DNA from 2 places in the Comamonas sp. DB36 genome. Region 2 is predicted to be linked to the other one. Evidence: riboswitches for the same ligand, from Rfam matches in the RefSeq annotation. Region 2 holds a riboswitch; the other holds the start of a gene.
What was found. A riboswitch is a leader RNA that binds a small molecule or an ion and turns the genes downstream of it on or off. The one in region 2 is predicted to bind manganese.
Positions count from the first base shown of each region.

Region 1: linked by a shared signal. The riboswitch ahead of mntP (manganese efflux pump MntP) and the one ahead of ACSVDO_RS20870 (TMEM165/GDT1 family protein) in region 2 are both predicted to bind manganese.

Region 1 is NZ_CP196633.1:153,053-162,578, reverse strand. Features, by position in the region: gene ACSVDO_RS25185 (hypothetical protein) at 1-468, opposite strand, end outside; gene ACSVDO_RS25180 (hypothetical protein) at 674-832, opposite strand; gene ACSVDO_RS25175 (carotenoid oxygenase family protein) at 1,220-2,647, opposite strand; gene ACSVDO_RS25170 (MerR family transcriptional regulator) at 2,669-3,709, opposite strand; gene ACSVDO_RS25165 (sensor domain-containing diguanylate cyclase) at 4,011-5,579, opposite strand; gene ACSVDO_RS25160 (GAF domain-containing protein) at 6,067-6,531, shown strand; gene mntP (manganese efflux pump MntP) at 6,574-7,140, opposite strand; yybP-ykoY riboswitch at 7,152-7,322, opposite strand; gene ACSVDO_RS25150 (4'-phosphopantetheinyl transferase family protein) at 7,384-7,929, opposite strand; gene ACSVDO_RS25145 (Pls/PosA family non-ribosomal peptide synthetase) at 7,968-9,526, opposite strand, start outside.
Region 2 is NZ_CP196631.1:4,458,473-4,467,998, reverse strand. Features, by position in the region: gene ACSVDO_RS20885 (SDR family oxidoreductase) at 1-295, shown strand, start outside; gene rbp (RNA-binding regulator) at 444-1,019, opposite strand; gene rbp (RNA-binding regulator) at 1,271-1,651, opposite strand; yybP-ykoY riboswitch at 1,892-2,068, shown strand; gene ACSVDO_RS20870 (TMEM165/GDT1 family protein) at 2,110-2,688, shown strand; gene metX (homoserine O-succinyltransferase MetX) at 2,803-3,930, shown strand; gene metW (methionine biosynthesis protein MetW) at 3,927-4,511, shown strand; gene ACSVDO_RS20855 (glycerophosphodiester phosphodiesterase) at 4,576-5,715, shown strand; gene ACSVDO_RS20850 (M20 family metallopeptidase) at 5,783-7,258, shown strand; gene ACSVDO_RS20845 (16S rRNA (uracil(1498)-N(3))-methyltransferase) at 7,364-8,113, opposite strand; gene ACSVDO_RS20840 (aminoglycoside phosphotransferase family protein) at 8,212-9,309, opposite strand; gene ACSVDO_RS20835 (LPS-assembly protein LptD) at 9,491-9,526, shown strand, end outside.

The sequences.
Region 1 (9,526 bases), on a different replicon from region 2:
AGCTTCTGCCCCTGCATAGTCTTCCAAGGCAAAGTAAGCCTCTGCTTGTTCTACAAGGTCTGAAGCACGTACTCCTTGCAGTCGCGGGTGCTCCTCAATTTTTTCCAGTGTGCGAATAGCCCGCAACGCATATGGAACTGGTAACTTGCATTCGCGAGGCAGTGGTGCTTTAGCTAAGAGATCATCAATTCGCGCTTCGCGGAAATCCATTCTCTCGATGGTCTGTTTCACGAGAGGAACACGTTGCTGCCAATATCCATAAACATTTGCACGCCTTTCAATGTCTTCGCGTGCTGCTAGGCAGTTTTTTGAAATTTCGCCGTCGGATGCTTCACCCAGAAGGATACGAACAACAAGTTTTGTATTTCCTAAAAATATCTCATCTAGCGTCAAGGCATTTAGGATTAAGTTGTGTGCTCCAAGTCTTGCAAGCTTTGACTCATTTGTATTTTTTTCACCCGATTGCATGGGGAATAGCTCGGCACTCCGAAGATATTTATTGGTTATATCACGGATCTCGTTTGGAAGGGGGCAAACTCCTGTCAGCCGCTCCATTGTTGCGATCACGCCTTTTGGGTTGCGTGGGGCTCCAGCTCTAGGGCTTTTGGTCATAGTTTTTTGGGGCATCGTATATGTTGCTGGCACCGACCTTTCTGACGGTGCCAGGATCGCTTTACTTATTTTTTTTGGATGGCTGCGGCAAACCACGCGACTGCCAGTAGGCAGGGTTGTTCGGATTTCCTTGGTTCGACTTATTGTCGTTAGCCTCTTGCCAAGCAGAGTGCTGAGGGTTGCTCTGGTTGGATTTGTGATTAGCGTCGTTGCGGGTCATTGAAAACTCCTTAAAGTGAAATGGAGTTCACAGTCTGATTTTGTGACGGTCACATGCAAGATCAATGGCGTTGCTTTTATGCATCAATTTTCCACACGCCAAACCTAAAAAAACGACATGTGCTCGCAGTCAAACAGTGTGACCCGCGTAGCGTGTACTAGACAGCTTATGGTTATTTGATAACTATCACGAAATGACTGCTGCTCGGTAAAGAGCAGTCACTCATGTCCCGGAGTCGACGGTCAGCTTTCGCTGCAAAGCCGACATATCCCCCATGATCCGCCGCAGCAGTGCACCAGGGGGCGTATAGCGGCCGGCCGCAACACACTGTGTTCCACAGGCGAATCCGCTCGCGACAATGGAAGCCCAGCCCATTCAGCTTGGCGCCTAGGTGTCATTGCGCCACCCTCCATGAAAGCCGAAAGGCACCCGATGCGGCAAATGCGCCACGGCTATGGGGCCTGCTGCCAGATCCTGCGCGTCGAACACCAGCAGGTCGCTGCGCTGTTCCTGCGCGCGCCAGGCCACCGAGAGCAGCCAACCGTCGGCTTCGGGTGCGTCGGCCGCGCGTGGCACGAAAACGGGTTCGGACACCACGTCGCCCGGCGGCAGTGTGTACAGGTGGCGTTCGCCGGTGTCGAAATCGAAACGCGCAAGGCTGTCGAACAGCACGCTTTCGGAATCGTCACGGGCACGCGATGTCGCATGGCAGGTATAGAAACCGTAGCGGTTGCGCCGGCCGGTATAGCGTTCGTCGATGCGCGGAAATTCCGCCACCAGGTCGTCGAGGTATTCGCGCTGGAAACCGGTGTCGGCGCCGGCCAGGTCGAAAGTCCAGCGGCACAGGCGCGCGGCCATGGCTTCGGGCGCGCCAGGGTGGCCCTGGGCGTCGGGCAGGCCGGGCGCGGTGTCCGATTGCATCACGTAGGCGACGATGGTGTCGCCGTCGTCCCAGGCATTCATCACATGGAACACATGGCAGGGGTCGGTGTCGAACCAGCGCATGGTGTGCGCCGCGGCGCCTTGCCTGAGCACGCCGACATGGGTGCGCAGGCTCGCATCCCAGGCCAGCAGCGGCTTGCCGCGCATGGCGCGCTCCATGCTGAACGTCAGCGGCGTCACGGGGAACAGCACATGCGTGCGCGTGAGCATGAAGTCGTGCACCATGCCCGCGTAGGGCGCGGTGAAGGACTGCTGTTGCGTGACTTCGCAGTTCCTGTCGATCACGCCATAGAGCATGCTGGGCGAGCAGGGCCGGTCGTACGAGTAGGCGAAGAAATGCAGCTCGCCGCTGACGGGGTCGGCTTTGGGGTGGGCGGTGCAGCGCGCGGCCAGGCGGTCGCCGAAGCTCTGATGCCCCTTGGAGGCAAGCGTGCGGGCGTCGATTTCAAACGGTTGATGCGACTCCTCGAGCGCGAAAAGCCGCTCGCCATGCCACAGCATGCTGGTGTTGGCGGTTCCGCCGTTCTTGCCCAGCGCCAGCGGGTCGCTGGTCGCGGGATTGCCGAAAGTGCCGAAAAGCGCGTGTCCGGCCGCATGCTCGAGCTGCCATTTAGGCGTGCGCGCCCAGCGGTTGCGGTACGACACCTTGCTATTGCTGATATGGAAGGCATGCACCATGCCGTCGCCGGAGAACCAGTGGTAGTTGTTGTCGCGTGCGGCGAACTGCGGATTCGGGCCTACGCGATACAGGCTGCCCGATAGCGTGTCGGGCAGCGTTCCTTCGACGGGCAGTTGCGCGAGGTCGCGCTCCTCGGTGAGCGGCGCATAGTTGCCGGTGAAGAAGTGGGGATTTGTCTGTGCGCTAGCGTGCATGGGTGGGCCTTCAGGATGTGTTCAGGGGTTGGCTGCGCTGTCCAGGAGGGCGATGGCTTGCCCAACATAGGCGGCCAGGGCCTCGTCGATGCCGGAGCCGGCCCGCAGCGCCGCGTCCTGGCGCAAGGCCCTCTGCAGCTTGGCATGCAGTACGGTATTGCCGCCGGCCTTGGCCAGCGACAGCGCCTGCCAGCGCCGCGCCAAGGCTCGCATGGCGGCGCCATCGCAGGGCGCGCGGTCCAGCATCTGTTGCCTGACCTCGGCGATGAGCGGCGGCCAGGCCAGCGTTTGCGCAACGTAGTGCTCGCGCAGCGCGGCCATGTCCTCGGCGCTGCAATGCGGGGCATAGAGTTGCAGCCGGGCGAAGGCCATTGCGTGCGCGATATAACGCATGCCGACGCGGTCGACTCCGGTCAACGCGTGCAGTGAGGGCTCGTTCCAGTGCATGCTGTAGAGCTTCATCAGCAGGCCTTCGTCGCCCGCGGTTTCCTCGCGCAGCATGGCCATCCAGCGCTGCGCCAGGGCCTGGGCCTGCGTATCCTCGTACGATACGCCCGCTGCCAGCAGGCGTTGCAGCCACGCGCTCAAGGCGGCGCGCTCGGGCGCCAGGGCGTCGCTGAACCCGTCGCGCTGGGCCTTGAGCGTGCGCTGCTCGTCGTCGCTGAAGTATTTCGCGCCCGTGACCATGCTTTCGAGCGCCAGCAGCCAGTCGTCGATGCCGGGCTCCTCGCTGGCCTGCAACTGGCGCTGCACGGCGAGCAGGTGGGTGCGCAGCGCCGATGCCTGCACGATCTCATGGTCGAGCTGCGCGACCTGGCGGGCGACGACTTGGGCAATGCCGCCGGCCGCATTGTCGAGCAGGCCCTGGATGTCGGCCAGCGACAGGTCAAGTCGGCGCAAGGCCTGGATGCGGTAAAGCCGCGCCACGTCCTGGCGATCGTAGAGACGGTAGCCGGCAGCGGAGCGGGCGGAGGGCACCAGCAGCGCAATATCGTCATAGTGGCGCAATGCGCGCACTGTCAGTCCGGTACGCCGGGCGAGTTCGCCGATCTTGAAAAACATGCTTTCCCTCTCGAATTGAAGGCATGCTAAACCTTGCCGTTACGAGAGGGTCAACGCTTTTTCGGGAAAAAATTCGCGTACCTATGCTGAGCCCGCATTGGAATGCGGCTGTACACAGGGCAGAGCCGGCCGCAGGCGAGCGGTGGCGCCATGGGCAGGTGTTTGGCGAAGGCCTTGCTGGCTTGTTTGCGTCACGCCTTCCATCGCCATGGACCAGGCAGCCCGGGCGGCCGTGCACAAGCGTGCTGCCAGCGTGGGCAGACGAATTGCAGGTACGCAGCCGGGCGCCGAATGCCGGGACTCAGCCCTGCGGAGTTTCCGCCACCACCACCCGGTTGCGTCCTTCGTGCTTGGCCCGGTAAAGCGCCTTGTCCGCCTGCCCGATCAATCCAGCTGACGTCAGATCGACGCTTGCCGCATGGGCCGATGCAATCCCCGCCGAGACGGTGACGATGCCGTCGGCGCTCGCCTCATGCCGCAGAAGCAGCCGCGCAACTTCGAGCCTGGCCGCGTTGGCGACCGCGCGGGCGCCGTCGGCGGGGGTGTCGGGCAATATGGCGACGAATTCCTCGCCGCCATAGCGCGCGAGCACGTCGCCCGGACGGCGCATTGCGCTGGAGAGCGCCGCCGCCACCTGGCGCAGGCAGTCGTCGCCCGCGGGGTGTCCATAGTTGTCGTTGTATGACTTGAAGTGGTCCACATCGAAAAGCACCACCGAAACCGGGCGGCCGTAGCGCCGGGCCTGCCCCAGGATGTCTTCGAAGCGGTGATCGAACGCCCGGCGGTTCAGTATCCCGGTGAGACTGTCATGTTCCGCAAGTTCCGCGAGCTGGGCGTTCGCCTGCACGATCTGTTCATGGGCGCTGCGCAGCGCCCGGTCCGAAGTCTGGCGCAGCTTCATGCTCCTGAGCACATACCATGAGGAAACGCCGATGATGGAGACCACCAGCAACATGCAGGCGAATTGAACATGCGCGGCGCTGCGCCATTCGGCCAGGATCTCCTCTTCCGACAGCGCCACTGTCACGAACAGCGGATTGTTGGACAGATGCTCGAACGCCGCGAGACGCTTGACCCGGTCAATCGGCGAGGTGATCCTGACCATTCCCGCGCGCGCGCTGTTGACCGCCGACATCAAGGGATTGTTGGCGAAATACTGGCCCAGTTCTTCCGCTGCGTAGGGACGTCGCAGCAGTAGCTTTCCATCCGCCAGGCTCAGCGATATGGCGCCTTTTTGGCCGATGTCGAAACCATTGAGCAGCTTGACGATGTAGTCGACGCGCACGGTGGCCAGCAGCACGCCCGCGAAGCGCCCCTCCGCATCCTCGATGCGCTTGGACACGGGAATGATCCATTCTCCGGTCGAGCGGCTTTGCACGGGCTTGCTGATCAGGACGCGGGTACTGCGGCTTTCGCGGTGCGCGATGAAATATTCGCGGTCGGAATTGTTGGCCTGACGGGACTGTACGGGCTGGGTGTGCACCAGCCAGCGCCCATCGTCGCCGTAGACAAACAGCCCGTGCATGTACTCGGCGCGGCTCAGGTGCGTGACCATGATGGGCTGCAGAGGCTCCAGGTCCGCGGGACTCATGTCGCGCTGCTCCAGCATGTAGCCCAGGGTGTTGAGCAACCGGTCCACCTCGCTGAAAACGCTGTCGAGCTGGTTCGCCACCGAGTGAGCGAGATTCCTCGAGGTCTTGGTGGTCTGCGACCAGGCCGCATCATAGGTCCGCGATGCGAGCCACACGTTGGTGGCAATCAACACCACCGTCAGCAGTGCAATGAAGACGCCTGCCGCGAGAAAGGGGCGTCCCACCGGGCTGGGCATGCTCTGCCCGTCGTGGGCAACACCTGCATTGATGGATTTCATGTTGGAACCTGCATCGAAAAGGGCCTGGTCGCCCTTTGCACCGTTCGACTGTATTGCACCGGGTTTCGTTGGGGACCGCGTAGTTCAAGCCAGGCGGCCATGCATAGGCCCGGCCGGCCCGTTCTAGGGCGTAGTTTGCCCCAGCTTCTGCTCCTTGAATACAAGCCGGGCGGCTGCAGCCGTCTGGAGTCCCGCACAGGCGGCCGATCACCGGCCCAATTCACAGATTCATGGCAGCGCCGGTGCCGCGTGCACTGAAGTCCAGGGCCCCGCCGCCGGGCACGCGTCTGCCCAGATCAATTGCGGACCATTGCGTCCAGCGCCGCGCCTAAAGGGAGCCCAGGCGGCGCAGCATCATGAAGGCCGGAATGGCAATCAGGCACAGCAGCAACTCCAGTACGGGCTTGCGGTAGCCGGCGCCGGCCGCGATCAGGATACCTTCGCCGGCAATGGCTGGGGCTGCCAGCGCGAAGGCCGCGTCTATGGACTGCTCAACCGCCAATGGCAGGCTTTGATCGCCGGCGAGCGTGATCCGCTGGCAAACCTCGCGCAGTTCTGCGCACTGGTCTTTCAATCCGTGCCCGGTCTGAACTGGGCTGGCTTCTACCTGCTGCAGGACAAGACGTTGGTGCTGGGGCCGTTTCAAGGCAGGGTGGCGTGCACCCGCATCGACATCGGCCGCGGTGTCTGTGGCACCTGCGCCGCGACCATGCAGGTCCAGATCGTCCCCGATGTGCATGCCTTTCCCGGCCACATCGCCTGCGACAGCGCGTCCAATTCGGAACTCGTGCTGCCGCTGGTGATCGACGGGCGCGTGGTCGGGGTGCTGGATCTGGACAGCCCCCTGCATGGCCGGTTCGATGCACAGGATGCGCAAGGACTGGCGGCAATGCTCCAGACCCTGATCCAGGGCACGCGCTGGCAACCCTGGATCTTTGGCGCAGGCCGATAGTGCTGGCCGCGCGATGAAGGCGCACCGGGCCTGCGCTGGTCGTCAGGCGGCGTTCAGGTGCTCCATCAGTATCAGCGCGCCGATTCCCATGAGCAGAATGCCGCCCAGGCCTTCGGCCCAGCTGCCGACCACATTGCCCAGCACCCGGCCCAGCATCACGCCCAGAGTGACCATGGTGAACGTGGCCAGTCCTATGGCCAGCGCGACCGTGACGATGTTGACATCCAGGAAGGCCAGGCCCACGCCTACCGCCATGGCATCGATGCTGGTGGCAAAGCCCGTGGCGACCAGCAGCCAGAAGCCATGGCGCCTGGGCTTCTCCACGGCTTGCGCTTCGGGCCGGAACGCGCCGATCAGCATGTGGCCGCCCAGCAGCAGGAGCATGACAAAAGCAATCCAGTGGTCCCAGGCCTTGACGTAGTCGGACGCGGCCGAGCCCAGCGCCCAGCCGATGACCGGCGTGATCGCTTCGATGACGCCGAAAATGGCGCCGGTGCGCAAGGCTTCGCTCCAGCGCGGCTTGAGCAGCGCCGTGCCTTTGCCGATCGCGGCAGCGAACGCATCGGTGGACATGGCAAACGCCAGCAGGGAAATCGCGGTGATATTCATTTTTGCGGTCAATCGGTCGGGCGAAAACGCAGCGGCATATCTCCGCTGCCCGACCTGCGTCGCGGTGATATGCCGATGGTCTCGCCAACCGAAAGACGGCTGCCTGCGCCACAGCATGCAAGATGCCGAGTGTGTTGACGCAGGCGCCTCCAGAAGCTGGAGGCAGGCTACTCCCCAAGGGGACCTAGAGTGTAGAGGCAGCGGCCCGGTGCCGGTGGATTGTCCGCAAGAAAGAGCGGCTCTCTAGAGCTGCGTCCTATTTGCATTGCGCGCCAAGGCAATAGCAAACCCTTCGAGCGCACTGCTGATCACTTCGATGGCAGGCGCGTGCAAGCGCGCGTGCCGCTCTGCCGACCATTCCTGCAATCCCAGCCCCAGGCATTTGCCGCGCGCTTCGAGCTCGGCCCATGCGAGCGCGAACGCTTTGTCGCGCGCTGCGCCATCGGCCGACGCGAGTCGCGCAAGCACTGCTGGACCCAGATACGACCTGGCCACCGCTGCCCAATCCGGCATGGGGGCTGTTTCTGTCACATCGATGCCAATGCGTGCGCCGGGGCACAGGGCGATCAGCGCCAGGTCCTGGCTGTAGCTGATGCTGATCGACAAGCGCAGCCCTTGCCAGCGCGCGTCCACGAACGGCGCCTGGCCGGGGACGAAATGCAGCAGCGTGTTGTCGCTGCTGGTTCCCAGATAGCCGGCCACCAGTTCCCTCAGCAGCGCTCTGGCCTCGGCGCGCAGTTGCCGGCGCTGGTCTTGCAGCCGCCACACTGCGGGCTGCAGCGCGCGCAAGGCCGGCCTCTGGTCCGGCTCCATGGGTGCCAGCGGTGTCAAGGCGTCCATGACTGGGCTGGCGAGCCATGCCAGGCGCTGTCGGGCGGCAGCTTTTCACCTTTCATGATCAGGGTCAGCGGTCCGAGCAGCACGCCATCGCCGATCACGGTGTCGTACAGCACGGTGGTGCGTACGCCCAGCGTCACGCGTTGCCCGATCTGGATACGGCCGATCTTCATCACCCGGTCCTCGAAGAGGTGGGTCTGCGGGCCCGACCAGGCATTGAGTTCGCTGTGGTCGCCGATCTCTACGCAGTCGAATTCGGTGATGTCGGTGGTGTTGAGGTAGACATCGCGGCCTATGCGCACGCCCATGAGGCGCAGCATCGACGGCATCATGGGCGTGCCGCGCAGGTACTCGAGGAAGTTGGGCACGGCAATCGACTCATAGATGCTGGTCAAGGCTTCGCTGGTCCAGACGAAGGGCGTCCACATCGGCGTGGCGCGCGGCCGGTAGCGACCGATCAGCAGCCACTTGAGCGCCAGCACGAACAGGAAACAGCCGACGCCGTAATAGATGCCGGCCACGCCCAGGTCGAGCGCCAGCTCCAGCCAGGCTTCCTGCGCGGCCACGGGCATGAGGTTCTGGACAATCACGTAGCCCGCGCCTATGACCAGCGACAGCGGCAGCACGATGCGCATCGCTTCCACGGTCGCACGGCCCAGCCAACGCCATTTCGACGGCCGGAAAGTCAGGGACTCGGCAAAGCCCGTCAGGACTTCGCGCGCCGGCAGGCTGATTGCGGGCGAACCCACCCAGGTCTGCCCGGGCTGCATCTTCTCGCTTGCGGGCGCCTTGGACTGCACGCCCAGCAGCATGTCCGGGGGCAAGGTGGTGCCGTCGGGCACATAGGCGCCGTTGCCGATGAAACTGCGCCGGCCTACGACCGTATGGTCGATCGACATCCAGCCGCCATCGATTTCCTCGTCGCCCAGCATCACCGCGTCGGCGATGAAGGACTCGTCGCCCAGCGTCAGCATGTCTGGAATCAGGCCCATGGCGGTCGAGATTTCGGCATGCCGGCCGATCTTCGCCCCCAGCAGGCGATACCAGGTGGGAACGAAAACCGTCGCATAGACGCCGTGCAGCACATGCAGGCTCGCCACCTGGATCTGGTTGGCCAGCCACTTGCGGCAGTAGAGGTTGCTGTGCACCGGCCAGGTTCCTGGTTGCAGCCGGGGCAGCACGGCCCAGCGGATGGCGGCGGCGATCAGCGCCGTGCCCACGATCAGCACCGCGCTGGCGGGCAGGGCCAGCAAGGTGTACTGGAATACCGCGAGCACATAGCCATGCGCTTCCAGCGATGGCGCCAGCACCCGCTCTTCCAGCGCATCGATCAAGGCAAACGCCGGGAAGATGGGCAGAAAGAACAGCACCGCCGTCAGCGCGGCACCGAACGCGAAGAACATGGCCTCTCCCATGCGGCGCGCCCGGCTGACAGGGGGGCGCGCCGCGCGCTCGCCGCTGGGGCGAAGGCGCACGAACTGCGCCGGCGCGCCATCCCACACTTCATGCGCGGCCAGGCGCGCGCCGCGCGCCAGCGCCGCCAGGCCCT
Region 2 (9,526 bases):
TTGCGAGAGCCTGCGCGGCGAACTGCGCGCGCGCGGCGTGCGCGTGGTGACCCTGCTGCCCGGTTATGTCGCCACGCCGCTGACGCGCGATAACCGTTATGGAATGCCGTTTCTGCTCACTGCCGACGACTTCGCCGCGCGTGCTTATCGGGCCATCATGCGGCAAACCAGTTATGCAGTGATTCCCTGGCAGATGGGTATCGTGGCCAAGTTGTTGCGCCTGTTGCCCAATGCCGTGTTTGACCGTTTGTTACAAGGTCGGCAAACCAAACACCGGCACAAAACCGCAGAGTAAGAGAATCTGACGATTTTGTCTTACAGCCACTGGTTGTCAGATGCCGGCATTTTGACCTGCACTGGTGAATACCCGCAACCCACCGCAAACGACATACTTCAGACGTAAAAAAAGGCTTCAAGTGAAGCCTTTTTGTTTTGCGTGCGGATTATTCGCCGTTGTTATTGCCGTAGCCGCCACGTCCGCCGCCGCCGCCGCCGCGCGGACCCGAGCCATAGGGGCTGCGGAAACCGCCGTCATTGCGGCCGCCGGCATAACCGCCGCCGTCACGGCCGCCGCCACCACCGCCGTAGCCGCCGCCATCACGGCCACCGCCGCCATAGCCGCCGCCACCGTCACGACCGCCGCCGTAGCCGCCACCGCCTTCGCGGCCGCCACCATAACCACCGCCGCCACCGCCGCCGTAGCCACCACCGCCGCCACCGCCATAGCCGCCACCGCCGCCGCCATAGCCACCGCTGCGCGGTGGGCGTGGCTCCATCGGGCGCGCTTCATTGACGACAATGCTGCGGCCGCCGAGTGCTTGTCCGTTCATGCCCTGGATTGCTGCCTGCGCTTCAGAATCGCTGCCCATTTCCACGAACCCAAACCCCTTGGAGCGACCCGTGTCGCGCTCCATCATTACCTTGGCATTCGTCACTGAACCATACTGGCTGAATGCCTGCTCAAGGTCGTTGTCACGCACTCCATAAGGGAGATTGCCAACATACAGCTTGTTGCCCATTAAAGACTCCTCAAACTCCTCAAGTAACACAATTGCTGTGGTGCTCACATGTTGCCAGCGATCCATGAAAGAAAACCTGCGCACGCATTGCAAATCACCTGCACTGATATCGGGGACACCGATCACAAATTATGAGGGAAAAGAAACACAAAAAAAAAGCCGGCGAAAGACGTATTTGCATGAAAAAGACGAAAAAAAAGGGCCAGAGGCCCTTTTTTGACATTGGGTTAATGAAAACCCTGAGTCAGTGCTTAGTAGCCGCCACGGCCGCCGCCGAAGCCGCCACCGCCGCCACCGCTACGGCCGCCGCCGAAGCCGCCACCGCCATTGCCGCCGCCGAAGCCGCCGCCGCCGAAGCCGCCACCGCTACGGGGAGGGCGGGGTTCCATAGGACGGGCTTCGTTGACCACGAGGTCACGGCCGCCTTGGTTTTGGCCGTGCAGGCCTTGGATTGCTGCTTGTGCTTCAGCATCGTTGCTCATTTCGACGAAGCCGAAGCCCTTCGAACGGCCGGTGTCACGTTCCATCATGACCTTGGCGCTGTTGACATTGCCGAATTCGCTGAAAGCTTGCTCGAGATCGCCGTCACGGAAAGAGTACGGCAGGTTGCCGACGTAAAGTTTGTTGCCCATGGAGGACTCCTGAAAAAACACTTGAAAACGCGATGGAGCCCTATGCAGTCAACTACCTGACAACTTTAGAGACCGAAACGCACCTGCCTACTACTCATTGCTTTGCGGAAAGGCTTGGACATTATGAGCTATATATACCCGTACAAAATGCTCTGATTTGAAATTTCGGTGTGGCTACAACACTTTTTGGGTCGGTATTTACCCGGAATTCCACGCGAAACAGCCGTCTTGTCTACAATCGCCGCTGTCATTGGGGAGTAGCCCGTTCGGTGTGCAACGCACCGAAGGCATGCATCAACAAACTTGGGTTCTCACAACCTATGGTGCATGCGGTTGCTGGGTCCGTTCCGCGGATTTCAGACTGGGCGAGACCATTGGCTGGGTGCCGATCCACATGGCCGGAGTCGGTGCGCAGCCAATGCGTTCGCGTCGTCCGGCCTGTTGATTAGAAAAACCCCATGGAAGCCTTTTTTGTCTCTACCGCCATCGTTGCCATCGCCGAAATGGGCGACAAGACGCAGCTGCTGGCGCTGGTTCTCGCCGCCCGTTTTCGCAAGCCCTGGCCCATCGTGCTCGGCATCCTCGCCGCCACACTCGCCAACCATGCGCTGGCCGGCGCCGTCGGCGCCTGGGTCACGACGCTGATCGGCCCGCAGGTGCTGCGCTGGGTGCTGGGCGGCTGCTTCATCGCGATGGCGGTCTGGATGCTGATTCCCGACAAGCTCGACGAAGACGAGACCGCCACTGTTTCTCGCTGGGGCGTGTTCGGCACCACGCTGATCGCGTTCTTCCTCGCCGAAATGGGCGACAAGACGCAGATCGCCACCGTGGTGCTCGCGGCCAAGTACAACGCCTACCTGTGGGTGGTTGCGGGAACGACGCTGGGCATGATGCTCGCCAACGCGCCCGTGGTCTGGCTGGGCGAGCGCATCACGCGCCTGGTGCCGCTGCGCATCGTGCATCTGGTGTCGGCCGGAATTTTCCTGGTGCTGGGCTTGCTCGCCTTGTGGGCCCCAGGCGTAGCCGTTTTGGCATAATGGGCGCTTCACGCGCCGATTTGCCAATGCTTGCGGGCGCTTTATAAATCCAGCTAAAGACCCGTCCGACGACATCTCGACCCGGCCTCGTTTTTAGCGATGCCGGGTTTTTTCATGTCCTTCATCGCCACTCCTTCGTCCATGCATTTCGAGGATGCCCTGCCCCTGCAGGGCGGCGCCTCGATACACCATTACGACCTCGCCTACGAAACCTACGGCGAGCTCAACGCCGAGCGCTCGAACGCGGTGCTGGTGTGCCATGCGCTCAATGCCTCGCACCATGTGGCCGGCGTCTATGCCGACCAGCCCAAGAGCGAAGGCTGGTGGGACAACATGATAGGCCCGGGCAAGCCGGTCGACACCAACCGCTTCTTCGTGATCGGCGTCAACAACCTCGGCTCGTGCTTCGGCTCGACCGGCCCCATGCACGAGAACCCCGACACCGGCCGCGTCTATGGCGCCGATTTTCCCGTGGTCACCGTGGAGGACTGGGTCGATGCCCAGGCGCGGCTGCTCGACCGGCTGGGGATTTCGCGGCTCGCGGCCGTGCTCGGCGGCAGCCTGGGCGGCATGCAGGCGCTGTGCTGGTCGCTGCGCTACCCCGAGCGCCTGGCGCACGCGGTGGTGGTCGCCAGCGCGCCCAACCTCAACGCCGAGAACATCGCGTTCAATGAAGTCGCGCGCCGCGCCATCGTGACTGACCCCGACTTCCACGGCGGCAATTTCTACGACCACGGCGTGGTGCCGCGCCGCGGCCTGCGCATCGCGCGCATGATCGGCCACATCACGTATCTCAGCGACGACGTGATGAACCAGAAGTTCGGCCGCCAGCTGCGCGACGGCCTGGAGCTCAAGTACAGCACCCAGGACATCGAGTTCGAGATCGAAAGCTATCTGCGCTACCAGGGCGACAAGTTCAGCGACTATTTCGACGCCAACACCTACCTGCTGATCACGCGCGCGCTCGACTACTTCGACCCGGCGCGCGCCCATGCGGGCAACCTCACGCGGGCGCTCGCGGCCAGCCAGGCCAAGTACCTGCTGGTGAGCTTCACCACCGACTGGCGCTTCGCGCCCGCGCGCAGCCGCGAAATCGTCAAGTCGCTGCTCGAGAACCAGCGCCGCGTGAGCTACGCCGAAATCGACGCACCCCATGGTCACGATGCCTTCCTGCTTGATGACCCGCGCTATCTGGGCGTCATGCGCTCTTATTTTGAAAGCATTGCAAAGGAGATCGCATGACCGAAAAATCGACCATGGAGGCGATTGCCCGCCTCGTGCCCGAAGGTGCGCGCGTGCTGGATCTGGGCTGTGGCGACGGCGGCTTGCTGTCCTATCTGCAGCGCGAGCGCGGCTGCAGCGGCTACGGCGTGGAGCTCGATGACGCCAACGTGCTGGCCTGCGTGCGCCGCGGCGTCGACGTGCTGCAGCTCAACCTCGAGGACGGTCTGGCGATGTTCGGCGACAACAGCTTCGACGTGGTGCTGCAGATCGACACGCTGCAGCATCTGCGCAATGCCGAGATCATGCTGCGCGAGACCGCGCGCATAGGCCGCCTGGGCATAGTCGCCTTCCCCAACTTCGCGCACTGGCCCAACCGTCTGTCGGTGCTGCGCGGGCGCATGCCGGTCACGCGCCGCCTGCCGTACCAGTGGTACGACACGCCCAATATCCGCGTCGGCACGTTCAAGGACTTCGAAGTGCTGGCACACAAGAACCGGCTGCAGGTGCGCGACGCTTTCGGTCTGCAGGGCGGCGAGACGGTGCGCTTTCTGCCCAATCTGCGCGCCGGCACGGCCGTGTTCTGCCTGGAGCACAGCTGAGCGCAAACCTGTAGCATGGGCCGGCGCAGGCATGGTGCTCGCGCGCCCTGACGAAAGGTGATCCATGGATTTGCTGCGGTCGAGCAAGAAAACGGTGTTTGCGCTGGCGTGGCTGGCGCTTGCGGGGGCTGCCCAGGCCCAGACGGCGGCGAGCTGGCCGCCCCAGCCCGCGCTGATTGCCCACCGCGGCGCGTCGGCGCTGCGCCCCGAGCACACGCTGGCGGCCTATCAGAAGGCCATCGATGATGGCGCCGACCTGATCGAAGCCGATCTGGTGATCACGCGCGACGGCGTGCTGGTGTCGCGCCACGAGAACGCGATCGCCATCCTCAAGACCGATGGCTCGCTGCAGGAAGCGACCACCGATGTCGCCGATCGGCCCGAGTTTGCCGCGCGCCGCACGACCAAGACCATAGACGGCAAGGCCATCACCGGCTGGTTCGTGGAAGACTTCACGCTGGCCGAACTCAAGACGCTGCGCGCGCGCGAACGCATTCCCCAGCTGCGCCCGGCCAGCGCGGCCTACGATGGCCAGTTCGAAGTGCCCACGCTGGAAGAAATGATTGCGCTGGCGCGCACGCAAAGCGCACGCACGGGGCGCACCATAGGCCTGTACATCGAGACCAAGCACCCGAGCTACTTTCAGTCCATAGGCCAGCCGCTGGAAAAGCCGCTGCTCGAAGTGCTGGCCAGGCATGATTTGAACCGCGCCGATGCGCCGGTGTTCATCCAGTCGTTCGAAGTCGACAACCTGCGCGCGCTGCATGTGCTCACGCCCGTGCGCCTGGTGCAGCTGCTGACGCCCAACGGCAGCCCGTTCGACCAGGCGCGCGCGGGTCAGCCGCGCACCACTTACGCCAAGATGGCCACGCCCGCGGGCCTGGCCGAGATCGCGACCTATGCCCAGGGCGTGGGTCCGAGCAAGACCATGGTGATTCCCGTGGTCGATGGCGGCCATGGTCAGCCGACGTCGTTCGTGCAGCACGCACATGCCGCAGGCCTGGTGGTGCATGTCTGGACGCTGCGTCCCGAAAACGCCTTCCTGCCGGCCCAGCTCAAGAGCGCGCCGGCCGCCAACGCCGCCCAGCGCGGCGATGCGCGCGCCGACATGGACGCCTTTCTGCGCACCGGCATCGACGGCGTGTTCACCGATGACCCGGCAATTGGCCGCGCCGCCATCAGTGCAATGCAGCGCCAGCCTTGAGCCGCAGTCTGCAGGACAATAGAAGATCGCCGCGGCCCTCCGTGGCATCGACGAAGGAGCTTTAGCCATGAATGCACGCATCCCCGCCACCGCCCTCGATCCGGCCCTCGCACTGGAGCGCGTCAGCGCCCAGTGGGACCGCGACATCGTCGGGCAGCTGTCCGAGTACATCGCGATTCCCGCGAAGTCGCCGATGTTCGCGCCCGACTGGGAGCAGCAGGGCTATCTGGACACCGTGCTGCGCAATGCGGCCGTCTGGGTCGAGGCGCAGAAGGTCGCGGGCCTGACGCTCGAGATCGTGCGCCTGCCGGGCCGCACGCCCGTGCTGTTCTTCGAAGTCGCGGCGACCCAGGCGCAGTCGCAGGGCCAGGGCACGGTGCTGATGTACGGCCACCTCGACAAGCAGCCCGAATTCGAAGGCTGGCGCAGCGATCTGGGCCCGTGGACGCCCAAGTATGAGGACGGCAAGCTCTATGGCCGCGGCGGCGCCGACGACGGCTATGCGGTCTACGCCAGCATCGCCGCGGTGCAGGAGCTCAAGCGCCAGAACGTGGCGCATCCGCGCATCTGCGGGCTGATCGAGACCTGCGAGGAAAGCGGCTCGCGCGACCTGCTGCCCTATGTGGACGCGCTGCGGGCGCGCATGGGCGAAGTTGCGCTGGTGATCTGCCTGGACAGCGGCGCGGGCAACTACGACCAGCTGTGGCTCACGACCAGCCTGCGCGGCATGGCCACGGGCACGCTCAAGGTCGAGATTCTGACCGAGGGCATCCACTCGGGCGATGCCTCGGGCGCCGTGCCGTCGTCGTTTCGCATCATGCGCCAGGTGCTCGACCGCCTCGAAGACAGCGCCACGGGCCGGCTGCTGCCCGCGAGCTTCCACTGCGAAGTGCCTGCCGACCGGCTGGCCCAGGCGCGCGCCACGGCGGCCATCCTGGGCGAGGAAGTCACCAAGCGCTTCCCCTGGGCGCATTACGACTGCGGCGGTGCAACCACCTTCGCGCTGCCGACCACGTCCGATCCCGTCGAGTCGCTGCTCAAGCGCACCTGGGAGCCCACGCTCAGCGTGACCGGCGCCGAAGGTTTTCCCACGTTGCAGAACGCGGGCAATGTGCTGCGCCCCTACACCGCGTTCAAGCTGAGCCTGCGCCTGCCGCCGCTGGTCGACGCTGCGTCCTGCGTGCAGGAAATGAAGGCCTTGCTCGAGGACAACGCGCCCTACAAGGCCAAGGTGACCTGGCAAGGCCTGAGCTCGGCCAGCGGCTGGAACGCTCCGGCCATGGACCCCTGGTTCGAGCAGGCACTGCAAAGCGCGAGCCAGGCGCATTTCGGCGCGGCCTGCGGCTATGTGGGCCAGGGCGGAACGATTCCGCTGATGAACATGCTGAGCCAGGGCTTTCCCAAGGCGCAGATGATGGTCTGCGGCGTGCTGGGCCCCAAGAGCAATGCGCATGGACCCAACGAGTTCCTGCATGTACCGTATGCCAAGAAGATCACCGCGGCGGTGGCGCAGGTGATTGCGAGCCTTCCCGCGGCGGGGTAGTCAGCGTAGATTGCGTCGGGGCAGGCCGTTCATGGTTCGTCGACGGGTTTAGAAGAGCGCGAGAACCGTTCGCACTGAGCCTGTCGAAGTGTGAACGCCCCAGCTTCAATCCAAAGTCAACGTCGCCAGCGCCGCCAGGGGCGCGGTTTCGGCGCGCAGCACGCGCGCGCCCAGGGTGACGGGCGCAAAGCCGTTGGCGCGCGCCAGTGCTTCTTCCTGGGGGCTCAGGCCGCCTTCGGGGCCTGACAGGAAGACCACGGATTTGTTCGCCGGCGCATGCTGCTCGGCCGCGGCCCGCAGCGGCTGCGTGCCTTCGCCCAGCGACAGCAGCAGGCGCGCTGGCGCGTCCACGGTGGAGGTGTCTTTCAGCCAGCCCGCTAGGTCGGTGGCCGGGTGAATCACCAGCACCCGGTTGCGCCCGCATTGCTCGCTGGCAGCGACGGCCACGGCCTGCCAATGGGCGCGTTTCTTGTCGCCGCGCTCGCCCTTGAGCTTGAGCACGCTGCGCTCGGCAAGCAGCGGCGTGATGCTGGTGGCGCCGAGCTCGGTGGCTTTCTCGACCAGCCAGTCCATGCGCTCGTTGGCCGTGATGCCGGCCAGCAGATGCACTTCGCGCGCGGTCTCGCGCTCGAGCGCGCGGTGCGCACCGACCTGTACCTCCACGTCGCTGCGGCCCATGCGCAGCACGGTGGCGTCGAATTCTCCGCCCGTGAAGCCGTCGCCGGCCTGGCCTTCAAACAGGGTGATGCTGTCGCCGGGCTGCAGGCGCAGCACCTGCACATGGCGCGCGGCACCCGCGGGCAACTCAAGCGTATCGCCGGTGCGCAGCGGAAGAGGGCAGTGAAAACGGGGCATGGGCGATCAAAAAATGGGAAAACAGGCAAAAAACGGGCGCCAGGCACCCGCTTTTATGTGTGGAACGGCAATAGCAGCAAGCAAATGCTGCCATCGGCTTACATCCTTCCGTACGCGTAGCCCTCTACGGCCTGGATGTTCTCGATCTCGTCGATCACCTTGAGCAGCGGGCCCAGCTGGCGGTAGCGGTCGGCGGTGGCGCGGATGTAATGAATGAAACGCGGCGTGTCGGCCAGGTACTTGGGCTTGCCGTCGCGCAGCGTCAGGCGCGCGAAGATGCCGGCCACCTTGAAATGGCGCTGCAGGCCCATCCACTCGACGGCGCGGTAGAACTCGCCGAAGTCATCGCCCCAGCCCGTGGCGCTGGTCGCGCCCACGAGGCCGGCCTTGCGCGCCTTTTCCCAGTAGCGCACGCAGATGTCGATGAGGAAATCCTCTTCCCAACTGATGAACGCGTCGCGCAGCAGGCTCGCGATGTCATAGGTGACGGGGCCGTAGACCGCGTCCTGGAAGTCGAGCACGCCCAGCGGGCCGCCCGCGGTTTGCGGCAGCATCAGGTTGCGCGTCATGAAGTCGCGGTGCACGTAGACGCTGGGCACGGACAGGTTCTGCGCGACGATGGCGTCGAAGGCCTTGGACAGCGTTTCCTGCTGCTTGCCGGCGAGTGTCACGCCCTTGTGCTTGGCCAGATACCAGTCGGGGAACAGCGCCAGTTCGCGGCGCAGCAGGGCTTCGTCATAGACGGGCAGCACGCCGGGGCGCGAGGCCAGTTGCCAGGTCAGCAGCGTGTCCGTGGCCTGGCGGTACCATGCTTCGGCGTCGCGCGGCGCGGCCGGGTCCAGGCGTTCGATCAAGGTCTGCGAGCCCAGGTCGCTCAGCAGCATGAAGCCCTGGGCCTGGTCCCAGGCCAGAATGTCGGGCACCTTGAGACCGGCGTCGGCGAGCAGCGCCTGTACTTTGACGAAAGGCGCGCAGTCTTCCTTGTCGGGCGGCGCGTCCATCACGATCAGGCTGGCGCCGCCGGCGCAGTCCAGTCGCAGATAACGGCGAAAGCTCGCATCGGCCGACGCGGGACGCAGGCTTTCAGGCTGGAGCTGATGCAAACTGACAAGAGGGGCGAGCCAGGCCGCAAAAGCGGCTTGGCGTTCGGCATTGGGCCATTCAACGCTGGCAATGGGGGAGATGGGGTGGCTCATGGATAATCGGATTCTACAAACTCGCCTGCTTGCCCGCGTGCAGGCATTGGCCCCTCAGCTTTCCACCTTTTCGCCCACCGTGCCTTCTCGCCAGCAATCCATAGCCGTGCCCACGTCCTGCCCGCTGCCCCGGCGGCAGCTGTCGTCTGGCCTGCCGGCCGTCCGCCCCCTGGTGTGGTGGATGGCCCTGGCCTGGGCCGGCCTGCCCACGCTGGCC